One region of the Citrobacter freundii complex sp. 2025EL-00176 genome, then DNA from elsewhere that is predicted to be linked to it. Evidence: predicted binding sites of a transcription regulator. Region 1 holds the regulator's gene; each other region holds the start of a gene.
What was found. The regulator PurR, encoded in region 1, represses purine synthesis genes. The targets are predictions, from matches to a motif close to CANGCAAACGTTTGCNTG.
Positions count from the first base shown of each region.

Region 1 (4,417 bases):
CGGTGACCAGCGCCTGCCAGATAACCGACGCGGCACAGACGCCAACGGCCTGAATAAAGCGCAGCACCAACAAGCCAGTGGCGTTTTCAACCCACAGCATACCCAGACTGCCCAGTGCAAAAATAGATAAACCCAACAGTAAAATCGGTTTACGGCCATAGTGATCTGAGAGCGGTCCCCACAGAAGTTGCGCGACGGCGAAACCCGCTAAAAACAAACTTAGGCTGGCGCTGACGGCAGAGGCAGGTGTTTGCAGATCGGACTGAATCGCGGCAAAGGCGGGCAGATACATATCCGTCGCCAGAAAACCGAGCACGCTAAGACCCGCCAACCAGACTAAAAAACCTTTCCCAGGTTGCATCATCATTTCTCTTTTTTTAGCAGTAGAACAATGCCGCTGAGTGTAGTGAGTGTAATTCTCGCTGTGAAACGCTAATATTTGCTTACTGATTTCAAATTTTTTGTAGGCAGAATATGTGGTCGGAATATTCACTTGAAGTGGTTGATGCGGTTGCGCGTAACGGCAGTTTTAGTTCAGCCGCACAGGAGCTACACCGCGTACCTTCGGCGGTAAGCTACACCGTGCGCCAACTGGAGGAGTGGCTGGCTGTACCGCTTTTTGAGCGACGTCATCGCGATGTGGAATTAACGCCTGCTGGCGCGTGGTTTTTAAAGGAAGGGCGCTCTGTTATCAAAAAAATGCAGATCACTCGTCAGCAATGTCAACAAATCGCCAACGGCTGGCGAGGACAACTGGCGATCGCGGTAGATAACATTGTTCGCCCCGAACGTACCCGGCAGATGATTGTGGATTTCTATCGTCACTTTGATGATGTCGAACTGCTGGTTTTTCAGGAAGTGTTTAATGGCGTCTGGGACGCGCTTTCAGATGGGCGCGTAGAGCTGGCTATTGGCGCCACGCAGGCCATTCCGGTAGGGGGGCGCTATACCTTCCGCGACATGGGCATGCTGAGCTGGAGCTGCGTGGTGGCCAGCCATCATCCGCTGGCGTCAATGTCGGGGCCGCTAAGCGATGATACGTTGCGCAACTGGCCGTCGCTGGTGCGCGAAGATACCTCGCGTACATTGCCGAAACGTATTACCTGGTTACTGGATAACCAAAAGCGCGTTGTGGTTCCTGACTGGGAATCTTCAGCGACCTGCTTGTCTGCGGGATTGTGTGTGGGCATGGTACCAACACATTTTGCCAAACCGTGGATTGATAGCGGTAAATGGGTCTCGTTGCAGTTGGAGAATCCCTTTCCTGATGCCGCGTGTTGTCTGACATGGCAGCAGAACGACACCTCGCCCGCACTGAGCTGGTTGCTGGATTATTTAGGGGATAGCGAAACGCTGAATAAAGAATGGTTGCGGGAGCCAGATGAGGCCCCCGCACAGCAGGCTTAACGACGATAATCGCGGAATGGACCGTCAGCAACGGAGCGGCGCTCTACCAGACGCGGATGAACCTCGATCGACTGCGACTCTTCGCGTTTATTCACGATGCGGTCTAACAGCATGTTGAAGGCCGTTTCACCCAGTGAATCCTTAGGTTGGTGAATGGTCGTCAGCGCTGGCGTGAAGAAGCGGGCGTTGCGCACGTTATCATAACCGATGAGCGAGACATCCTGCGGTACGCGCAGTCCCATCTCGTCAGCAGCGCACAGCGCGCCCATCGCCATGATATCGCCACCGCAGAACACGGCGGTCGGACGATGCGACTGTGAAAGAATTTGCTGCATGGCGCGATAACCGGACTCAGGTTCAAAATCGCCCTGTACAATCCAGTTGTCGGGAACCTTAATCAGCGCTTCTTCCATCGCTTTCATAAAGCCAGCCAGACGACCGGCCCCGGTATTCCGTTCCATCGGGCCCGGGATCGCGCCAATCTCGCGATGGCCGCGTTCTATCAGATACCGACCCGCCATGTAACCGCCCTCGAAAGCGTTATCAATGACCGTATCGGTAAAATCAGCTTTAGCTTCGCCCCAATCCATCACAACCATCGGAATATGGCGATACTCTTCGAGCATCGAAAGCAGTGATTCCGGATACTCAGAACACATCACCAACAGACCATCAACACGCTTTTGCGCCATCATTGACAGATAGGCCTGCTGTTTTTCAAGGCTGTTCCATGCGTTGCCCAGAATCAGGGTATAGCCTTTCTGGAAACAGTTTTTCTCAACGGCTTCGATAATTTCGGCGAAATAGGCCGCTTCACTGCTGGTCGCCAGCAAGCCGATAGACTTGGTGTGATTCACCTTCAGGCTGCGCGCAACTGCGCTTGGAGAATAGTGCAGCTCTTTGATCGCAGCCCAAACCGCATTACGCGTTTCTTCCGCGACAAAGCGCGTCTTGTTAATTACGTGTGATACGGTTGTAGTGGAAACGTTTGCTCGCTTCGCTACATCTTTAATTGTTGCCATTACATCTCACTCCAGACCATATCCTAAGCTCCTGAGAATACTCCAGGTAAACGTTTGCCTTCACACACCCTTAACGCAACGTAGGGGTTGCGGCACGCCGGGAAAACGACACGGAACGTCAGGAAGGGGTCAATGGCCGGTACGCTAATCAAGTAAGCGTGGAATTTTGTCTGATCTTAACGAAAAGGGGAAGAGTTAAAAGCAGTTATCAATATAAATCGTGAGAGATTTTTGCTTTCAAGTGTGTAAAAATGCGCAATATCACTTTTTGTGTGGGAATAAAAAGGAGAAAACTTGATGAGCACCGATCTGAAATTTTCGTTAGTGACTACCATTATTGTTCTGGGTTTGATCGTCGCGGGTGGCCTCACCGCAGCGCTGCATTGATTTCCCCGAGGGAGTTAGCTCTCCCTCATCCTTTCCGCATCTGTTTCCCCTCTATTGTTTGCGAATAAGCAAAAGTCTTTTGCAATTTTGTTAACTTTATTAATTTTGCGATCAATGTCATGCTTTTGACTCTTATTTTATGTCGCGCCACGGCTCGACGTTACGGAGTCGATATATGAAAATCAATTATCCCTTACTGGCACTGGCGATCGGTGCGTTTGGCATTGGCACCACCGAATTTTCGCCAATGGGATTATTGCCCGTGATTGCCAAAGGGGTGGATGTCTCGATTCCTGCCGCCGGGATGCTGATCAGCGCGTATGCCGTTGGCGTGATGGTGGGGGCTCCGTTGATGACACTGCTGCTTTCCCATCGCGCGCGACGTAATGCGTTGATATTCCTGATGGCGATTTTCACGTTGGGCAACGTGCTTTCAGCTATCTCACCGGATTACACCACGCTGATGCTGTCGCGTATTTTGACCAGTCTTAACCACGGGGCATTTTTTGGTCTCGGTTCTGTTGTTGCCGCAAGCGTCGTACCTAAACATAAGCAAGCCAGCGCTGTGGCAACCATGTTTATGGGGTTAACGATTGCCAATATTGGCGGCGTTCCTGCGGCGACGTGGCTTGGTGAGACTATCGGCTGGCGGATGTCATTTATGGCGACGGCGGGTCTGGGCGTCATCTCTATGGTTAGCCTGTTCTTCTCATTACCGAAAGGTGGAGCAGGAGCGCGCCCTGATGTCCGTAGCGAGCTGGCGGTACTTATGCGCCCACAGGTGCTGTCGGCTCTGCTGACCACCGTGCTGGGTGCCGGCGCGATGTTCACGCTTTATACTTACATCTCGCCAGTGCTGCACAGCATTACCCACGCCACACCGGCGTTTGTGACCGGAATGCTGGTATTAATTGGCGCCGGATTCTCGATCGGAAACTATCTTGGCGGCAAACTGGCGGATCGTTCTGTCAACGGTACGCTTAAAGGCTTCTTGCTGTTGTTGATGGTTATAATGCTGGCCATTCCTTTCCTCGCGCGTAATGAGCTGGGGGCGGCGGTGAGTATGGTCGTCTGGGGCGCGGCGACGTTTGCGGTGGTTCCGCCGTTGCAGATGCGGGTGATGCGCGTTGCCAGCGAAGCGCCAGGGTTATCATCGTCAGTCAACATTGGCGCGTTTAATCTGGGGAATGCGTTAGGTGCGGCAGCCGGTGGGGCGGTGATTTCCGGTGGTCTGGGCTACAGTTTTGTGCCGGTGATGGGAGCGATTGTGGCGGGGCTTGCGTTACTGCTGGTCTTTATCTCGGCAAGAAGACAACCTGAAGAAGTCTGCACGGCCTCAAGCTAAGACTAAAACGCAGAAGGGGATCCCTTCTGCGTTATCATTTTATGCTGCGAAGTTCTGCGCAACAAATTCCCAGTTCACCAGCGCCCAGAAGTGCTCCAGGTAGCCAGGACGGGCATTGCGATAATCGATGTAGTAGGCGTGTTCCCATACGTCAACGGTCATCAGCGGCGTCGCGTCGGTCGTCAGCGGAGTACCAGCGTTGGAAGTGGAAACGATAGCCAGTTTGCCATCCGTTCCTTTAACCAGCCAGGTCCAG
Region 1 is NZ_JBRYHT010000001.1:770,183-774,599, forward strand. It holds gene punC (purine nucleoside transporter PunC) at 1-361, opposite strand, end outside; gene punR (DNA-binding transcriptional activator PunR) at 475-1,407, shown strand; gene purR (HTH-type transcriptional repressor PurR) at 1,404-2,429, opposite strand; gene cydH (cytochrome bd-I accessory subunit CydH) at 2,727-2,816, shown strand; gene ACVXHP_RS03805 (MFS transporter) at 2,992-4,161, shown strand; gene sodB (superoxide dismutase [Fe]) at 4,201-4,417, opposite strand, start outside.

Region 2 (4,417 bases), on a different contig from region 1:
GCGTACGCTGGCCATGACCGCCTATGCCGATCTCGACACGTCAGTGATTGACGAACTGCCGCCGGGGCGTACGCCGGTCACCACGGTGGCGATTCCCGACACCCGCCGTAGCGATATCATTGACCGTGTGCGCAACGCCTACACCCACGAAGGGCGTCAGGCGTACTGGGTTTGTACACTAATCGAAGAGTCTGATTTATTAGAAGCGCAGGCGGCAGAAGCCACGTGGGAAGAACTTAAGCTTGCCCTACCAGAGCTGAATATTGGCCTGGTGCACGGGCGCATGAAGCCCACCGAGAAGCAGTCGGTAATGGCCGCCTTTAAGCAGGGTGAATTACATCTGCTGGTCGCCACCACGGTGATTGAAGTGGGTGTGGACGTGCCAAACGCCAGCCTGATGATCATTGAAAACCCGGAGCGATTAGGCCTGGCGCAGCTGCACCAGTTGCGTGGCCGCGTAGGCCGTGGCGCCGTGGCTTCCCACTGCGTCCTGCTCTACAAATCGCCGCTGTCAAAAACGGCGCAGAAACGCCTGCAGGTTCTGCGGGACAGCAATGACGGGTTCGTGATTGCACAAAAAGATTTAGAGATCCGCGGACCAGGCGAGCTGCTGGGTACGCGCCAGACCGGAACGGCAGAATTCAAAGTAGCGGATTTATTGCGCGATCAGGCTATTATTCCGGAAGTTCAGCGTATAGCCCGCCATATTCACGAACGTTATCCGCAACAGGCTGCCGCGCTGATAGAGCGCTGGATGCCGGAAACCGAACGTTACTCCAACGCATAATCGACTTATCGCGGCGGATGTTACTCCGCCGCACCGCCGTTATTGCGCAAAAATCGGCAGCAGCAGATACAGCTTAATCACCAGCGCGTTGACGATATCGATAAAGAACGCCCCCACCATCGGCACCACCAGGAACGCCATATGGGATGGCCCAAAGCGTTCGGTAATTGCCTGCATGTTAGCAATCGCCGTCGGCGTCGCGCCGAGGCCAAAACCGCAGTGGCCGGCTGCCAGTACGGCGGCATCGTAGTTTTTGCCCATCATGCGCCAGGTCACAAATACCGCGTACAACGCCATGAAAATCGTCTGCACAACCAGTATCGCCAGCATCGGCAGCGCCAGAGATGCCAGTTCCCACAGTTTCAGGCTCATCAGCGCCATCGCCAGGAACAGCGACAAGCTCACGTTGCCCAGCACTGAAACCGCCCGTTCGAACACCCGATAAAAGCCCATGAGTGCCAGGCCATTACTGAGGATCACACCAACAAACAGCACGCAGACGAAGGTCGGCAGTTCGAGCACCGTTCCGACCAGCATTTGCGCAACGATTTTACCCACCGTCAGACAGATAGCGATCAGCGCGATAGTTTCAATCAGCACCAGCGAGGTGATTATGCGTCCAACGTCCGGCTTTTCAAACGCGGTCGGTACAGCCTGATCGTCCGGCATACCATCAGGCGTAGTGGAGTGTTTAACCAGATAGCGCGCCACCGGGCCGCCAATCAGTCCCCCCAACACCAGACCAAAGGTTGCGCAAGCCATTGCTACTTCCGTCGCATTGGCAAAACCGTAGCGCTCAATAAACAACTTGCTCCACGCAGCCCCGGTTCCGTGTCCACCAGAGAGCGTTATCGAACCGGCAATCAGGCCCATTATCGGATCCAGGCCCAGCAGGCTCGCCATACCGATGCCGATGGCGTTCTGCATCAACAGCAGACCCACAACGACAATCAGAAAAATACCCACCACGCGGCCACCGGCGCGCAGGCTGGCGATATTGGCATTCAGGCCGATGGTAGCGAAGAACGCCAGCATCAGCGGATCGCGCAGGGTCATATCGAAGTTTACTTCCCAGCCCATGCTTTTTTTCAGCACCAGCAACGCAATCGCCACCAGCAATCCACCGGCTACAGGTTCGGGAATGGTGTATTTTTTCAGGAAGGAGACAGACTGGACGAGCTTACGTCCCAGCAGCAACACAAGGGTTGCCGCAACCAGAGTAGATAACGTATCGAGATAAAACATTTACAGCTCCATTAGTGCGTTTAGCACAATCACGCACGATGCATTCCAGACCGATTTTTAGCTCTTATTGAGTTTTCGGGGTGGATTTTAAGCAGAAAATGATGAAAAGTTATATAAAAAAGTTTGTTTATCCGTTTTAAATATTAAGAATAACTGCTGGCAAACGTTTGCTTTTCCTCCCTGGTCAGATAAAATCACCGCTTTTCCACCATGGGATTGCCTCTGATGTCCGTTAACGCCGTAGAGTCAACAAATGCGCAACCGGTTGCGCAGACTCACAACAGTGAACTGATTTACCGTCTTGAAGATCGCCCCCCGTTAGCCCAGACCCTGTTTGCCGCCTGTCAGCATCTGCTGGCCATGTTCGTTGCGGTGATCACCCCGGCGCTGTTAATTTGCCAGGCGCTCGGTTTACCGGCTCAGGATACTCAACACATTATCAGTATGTCGCTGTTCGCTTCCGGCGTAGCTTCTATCATTCAGATCAAAGCCTGGGGGCCGGTCGGCTCCGGCCTGTTATCTATTCAGGGCACCAGCTTTAATTTTGTTGCGCCGCTGATTATGGGTGGCACGGCGCTAAAAACCGGTGGCGCAGATGTCCCAACCATGATGGCGGCCCTGTTCGGTACGCTGATGTTGGCGAGCTGCACTGAAATGGTTATCTCGCGTGTACTGCATCTGGCGCGGCGTATTATTACCCCTTTGGTCTCAGGCGTAGTGGTGATGATTATTGGCCTGTCGCTGATTCAAGTGGGCCTGACGTCGATTGGCGGCGGCTATGCCGCAATGAGCGATAACACCTTTGGCGCACCGAAGAATTTACTGCTGGCCGGCGTTGTGCTGGCACTGATCATCCTGCTTAACCGCCAACGCAACCCGTACCTGCGCGTTGCGTCCCTGGTGATTGCGATGGCGGCAGGCTACCTGCTGGCCTGGTTTATGGACATGCTGCCGCAAAATACCGCGCCGGTAAGCCAGGAGCTGATCATGGTGCCAACGCCGCTGTACTATGGCCTCGGCATCGACTGGAGTTTACTGCTGCCGCTGATGCTGGTCTTTATGATTACGTCGCTGGAAACCATTGGTGATATTACGGCGACCTCCGATGTTTCCGAACAGCCGGTTTCTGGTCCGCTGTATATGAAACGCCTGAAAGGCGGCGTGCTGGCGAACGGTCTGAACTCGTTTGTTTCCGCCGTGTTTAATACCTTCCCGAACTCTTGTTTTGGTCAGAATAATGGGGTCATTCAGTTAACGGGCGTTGCCAGCCGCTACGTCGGTTTTGTGGTGGCGCTGATGCTGATCGCGCTGGGCCTGTTCCCGGCAGTCAGCGGTTTTGTACAGCATATTCCTGAACCGGTACTGGGCGGCGCCACTCTGGTAATGTTCGGAACTATCGCCGCATCCGGCGTGCGTATTGTGTCTCGCGAGCCGCTGAACCGCCGCGCTATTTTGATTATTGCGCTCTCGCTGGCCGTTGGCCTGGGCGTCTCTCAGCAGCCGCTAATCCTGCAATTTGCCCCGGATTGGGTGAAAAATCTGCTCTCCTCAGGCATTGCCGCAGGCGGTATCACCGCTATCGTTCTGAATCTGGTGTTCCCCCCAGAGAAGCAATAAGCAAAATGCGGCGTTGGTTCTGAATCAACGCCGCTGTAACGCTCTTTCACCATTCCTGCCTTGAGCATTGCCTCTAAATCGTGCATAACTTGACTATGTGCACTTCGCGGGATGGAAGACCATGAAATTTATTGGAAAGCTGCTTCTTTACGTGCTGATCGCCTGTGCAGTGGCGATTCTCGGCCTTTATTTTCTACTGCAAACCCGTTGGGGCGCAGAGCACGTCAGCGCCTGGGTTTCAGAGAACAGCAGCTATCATCTGGCCTTTGATGCTATCGATCACCGGTTTTCTTCCCCTTCCCATATTCTGCTGGAAAACGTCACCTTTGGTCGCGATGGTCAGCCCGCAACGCTGGTCGCTAAAACGGTCGATATTGGGCTGAGCAGTCGCCAAATCACCGACCCATTGCACGTAGACACTATCCTCTTGCAAAACGGCACGCTGAATCTTTCCCAGCAAACCGCACCGCTGCCGTTCCAGGCCGATCGCCTGCAGTTACAGGATATGGCGCTCAACAGCCCCGGCAGCGAGTGGAACCTGAGCGCCCAGCGCGTGAACGGCGGCGTGATTCCCTGGAGCCCTGAGGCAGGTAAAATTCTCGGTAGCAAAGCACAAATTCAGCTCAGCGCCAGCTCATTGATGCTGAACGATGTCCCAACCACCAACGTATTGATTGAAGGCAGCATTGACCATGGCCGGGTGATGCTAAGTAATATTGGTGCAGACGTAGCGCGGGGCGCATTAACCGGCGTGGCGCAGCGCAATAC
Region 2 is NZ_JBRYHT010000005.1:135,915-140,331, reverse strand. It holds gene recG (ATP-dependent DNA helicase RecG) at 1-787, shown strand, start outside; gene gltS (sodium/glutamate symporter) at 827-2,032, opposite strand; gene xanP (xanthine/proton symporter XanP) at 2,258-3,649, shown strand; gene ACVXHP_RS12655 (AsmA family protein) at 3,771-4,417, shown strand, end outside.
Region 2: a site for PurR is predicted at 2,189-2,206, ahead of gltS (sodium/glutamate symporter). Genes of this name have one in related genera too.

Region 3 (4,417 bases), on a different contig from region 1:
TCGGAACAGGATGCAAAAATGGTTACTTTCCACACTAATCACGGCGATATCGTAATCAAAACGTTTGATGATAAAGCGCCTGAAACAGTTAAAAACTTCCTGGACTACTGCCGCGAAGGTTTTTATAACAACACCATTTTCCACCGTGTTATTAACGGTTTCATGATCCAGGGCGGTGGTTTCGAGCCAGGCATGAAGCAAAAAGCCACGAAAGAAGCGATCAAAAACGAAGCGAACAACGGTCTGAAAAACACCCGTGGTACGCTGGCAATGGCGCGTACTCAGGCTCCGCACTCCGCAACCGCACAGTTCTTCATCAACGTTGCTGACAATGACTTCCTGAACTTCTCTGGCGAAAGCATGCAGGGTTGGGGTTACTGCGTGTTTGCTGAAGTTGTTGAAGGCATGGACGTGGTTGATAAAATCAAAGGCGTTTCCACTGGTCGCAGCGGTATGCATCAGGATGTGCCTAAAGAAGACGTCATCATCGAAAACGTGACCGTCAGCGAGTAAGCGTGGCGACACTGTTTATTGCAGATCTTCACCTCTGCACAGAAGAACCGGCGATCACCGCCGGTTTTCTGCGTTTTTTGGCCGGTGATGCGCGACAGGCCGATGCGCTGTACATTCTCGGCGATCTGTTCGAAGCCTGGATTGGCGACGACGACCCTAATCCGCTGCATCATCAAATGGCCGCAGCGATAAAATCACTGGCTGATTCCGGCGTTCCCTGCTTTTTTATTCACGGCAACCGTGATTTTCTGATCGGCAAACGTTTTGCCCGTGAGAGCGGCATGACCTTACTGCCTGAAGAAAAAGTGCTCGACCTGTATGGTCGCAAGGTGCTGATCATGCATGGCGACACGTTATGCACCGATGACGCTGGCTATCAGGCGTTTCGCGCCAAAGTGCATCAACCCTGGCTACAGAAACTATTCCTCGCTCTGCCATTGTTCATTCGCCAACGTATTGCCGCGAAAATGCGCGCCAACAGCAAAGCAGCAAACAGCAGTAAGTCGCTGGAGATCATGGATGTGAATCAGCAGGCCGTTATTAGCGAGCTGGAAAAGCATCAGGTCCAGTGGTTAATTCACGGTCATACGCACCGTCCGGCAGTCCACGAACTTACGGCCAATGACCAACCCGCTTTCCGCGTGGTATTAGGCGCATGGCACAGTGAAGGTTCGATGATCAAAGTCACACCAGACGACGTTGAACTGATCGCATTTCCGTTTTAATTCTGCAGATACCCAGTTCCTCTTTACACAAAACTATTCGAGTTGCATCGAGGCGGCAAATCTGTGAATCCCCTGGAGCTTACAAAAGTAAGTGACTGGGGTGAGCTGATGCAGCCAACAAAGAGGCAGCTTGAAGAGTGAAGTGTAAAGCGCGCAATCGTTTTCCTTGACGATGAATTATGCTATTCTCTGTGCCCTCAAAAGTCGAGTGTAGTGCACCACAGGAGTTTTCAGACGCATGTCTTCCCGCAATAATCCGGCGCGTGTCGCCATCGTGATGGGGTCCAAAAGCGACTGGGCTACCATGCAGTTCGCCGCCGAAATCTTCGAAATGCTGGACGTTCCACACCATGTTGAGGTCGTCTCCGCCCACCGAACCCCAGACAAACTGTTCAGTTTCGCCGAAGGCGCTGAAGAGAACGGTTATCAGGTGATTATTGCCGGTGCCGGTGGTGCTGCACATTTGCCTGGTATGATTGCGGCGAAAACGCTGGTGCCTGTTTTAGGCGTTCCGGTACAAAGCGCAGCGTTGAGCGGCGTAGACAGTCTCTACTCCATCGTACAGATGCCTCGCGGTATTCCGGTGGGCACGCTGGCGATCGGCAAAGCGGGCGCGGCCAATGCGGCCCTGCTGGCCGCGCAAATTCTGGCAACACACGACAAAGAATTGCATCAGCGTCTGGCTGAGTGGCGTAAAGCGCAAACCGACGAGGTGCTGGACAACCCGGACCCGCGAGGTGTCGCATGAAGCAGGTCTGCGTACTCGGCAATGGTCAGCTAGGGCGCATGTTGCGTCAGGCCGGTGAGCCGCTGGGTATTGCGGTCTGGCCCGTTGGGCTGGATGCCGAACCCGCTGCCGTTCCTTTTCAGCAAAGCGTGATCACCGCAGAGATTGAGCGCTGGCCGGAAACGGCGCTCACCCGCGAACTGGCGCGTCATCCGGCGTTTGTTAACCGCGACGTCTTCCCGATTATTGCTGACCGTCTGACGCAAAAACAGCTTTTTGACAAACTCAACCTGGCGACTGCGCCATGGCAACTGCTGGCGGATAAAAGCGAATGGTCCGCGGTGTTCGATAAACTCGGCGAGTTGGCGATTGTGAAGCGTCGCGTCGGCGGCTACGACGGTCGTGGACAGTGGCGTTTACGCGCAAATGAAACCGCACAACTGCCAGACGACTGCTACGGCGAGTGCATTGTCGAGCGAGGCATCAACTTCTCCGGTGAAGTCTCGCTGGTTGGCGCGCGTGCACACGACGGCAGCACCGTCTTCTATCCGCTGACCCATAACCTGCATCAGGACGGCATTCTGCGTACCAGCGTGGTATTTCCGCAGGCTAACGCCAAACAACAGGCGCAGGCCGAAGCGATGCTCTCTGCCATCATGCAGGAACTGGGCTATGTCGGTGTGATGGCGATGGAGTGTTTCATCACCCCGGAAGGTTTGCTGATTAATGAACTGGCTCCGCGGGTACACAACAGCGGGCACTGGACGCAAAACGGCGCCAGCATCAGCCAGTTTGAACTGCACCTGCGCGCCATTACCGGCCTGCCGCTGCCGACGCCGGTGGTGAACAATCCTTCGGTGATGGTAAATCTGATCGGCAGCGACCTGAACTACGACTGGCTGAAGCTGCCGCTGGTGCATCTGCACTGGTATGACAAAGAGGTACGCGACGGGCGTAAGGTGGGGCACCTGAACCTGAGCGACAGCGATACCGCACGCCTTAGCGCCACGCTGGAAGCGCTCATTCCCCTGCTGCCGCCGGAATATGCCAGCGGCATCATCTGGGCACAGTCAAAACTGAAATAAACCGATACGGGAGGTGTGCCTGCGCACGCCTCCCATTACTTTTACAGACTAATGCAGGTTCCGGCTTTCCCCGCCAACGTGTCTTCAATGCGAGACAGCGCACCAATCCACGCGGGTTTTCCACGTCGCTTCACGTATCCGCTTACGGCGGTCACCTTTGGCCCCATCGAACCATCGGCTTTAGCAAACGGTGCCAGTTCATCAGGAGAGGCTTGGCGAATCGCACGTTGCTCTGGTGTGCCCCAGTTCTCATAGACCGCATCAGCATCCGTGAGGATAACCAGACCGTCGGCATCGATCTGTTCAGCCAGCAATGCAGCCGCCAGATCCTTATCAATGACCGCTTCAGACCCTAACCCCTCCCCAGTAACAGGCACGCCGCCGCCACCGCTACAAATCACCACATGCCCTTCTTTAAGCAAGAGCTTAATGGCGTCACTTTCTACGATCTGGCGAGGCTCAGGCGAGGCGACAACACGACGCAGGTATTTCCCGTCACGTTTCATATGCCAGCCGTAGGTGGCTTCCAGTTGCGTTTGTTCTTCGGGCGAATACACCGGGCCGATAAATTTTTCCGGCGCCATAAACGCGGGATCGTCTTCAGACACCACAATCCGTGTTAACACTGTGGTCACCGGCGGCATTGCCGGTTCAGCGGCCAGACTTTGCGCCAACATATAACCAATCATGCCCTGAGTCTCTGCCACCAGCACATCCAGCGGGTAAGGTTCAACCTCCTTCCAGGCTAGATTCTGTAGCGACAACAGACCAACCTGCGGCCCATTGCCATGTACAATGGCCAGGCGGTACGAGCGTGCCAGACGCGCCAGTGCAGGTACGGCGCTGGCAATATTACGATATTGATTTTCTGCCGTCAGCGCCTCGCCGCGCTGCAATAATGCGTTGCCACCAAGAGCAACAACCAGCGTTTTCATTCCCTATCCTTCTATGATTTGTTGCCCAAGCCAGAACCCCAGCAGGGTGTCTGCGCCGGAGGTATGCCCGAGCGCCAGCAGCGAATTTATCGCCGCGTCCATCCTTTGGTGTCGGCCCAAAGCATGAGTGAAGTGGAGCAAAGGTGAAGCGAAGTAACCTAATGCCGCGTAGCGTAAGTAGCTCACGCTAACCACGGTCGTCGCCAGTTCAAGATTGCCGGAATATTCAAAGAAACGATGGCCGGAATCCTTATTCAACGCGCCGAAATACCAGGCGGCCAGCAGCATTCCGGTCAGCGTATCATCATGGCTGGGCGTTAAACCTGGCCCCTTGCCTAACCACTGCCGCCAGTCTGTCGACAAGCCAGCCAGCGCCGAGAAAAAGCAATGGCGGAACTGGCGTAATTCGGGGCACAAAGGCAAATTGGCAGC
Region 3 is NZ_JBRYHT010000010.1:46,717-51,133, reverse strand. It holds gene ppiB (peptidylprolyl isomerase B) at 19-513, shown strand; gene lpxH (UDP-2,3-diacylglucosamine diphosphatase) at 516-1,238, shown strand; gene purE (5-(carboxyamino)imidazole ribonucleotide mutase) at 1,477-1,986, shown strand; gene purK (5-(carboxyamino)imidazole ribonucleotide synthase) at 1,983-3,050, shown strand; gene ACVXHP_RS17890 (carbamate kinase) at 3,092-3,985, opposite strand; gene ACVXHP_RS17885 (DUF2877 domain-containing protein) at 3,989-4,417, opposite strand, start outside.
Region 3: a site for PurR is predicted at 1,389-1,406, ahead of purE (5-(carboxyamino)imidazole ribonucleotide mutase). Genes of this name have one in related genera too.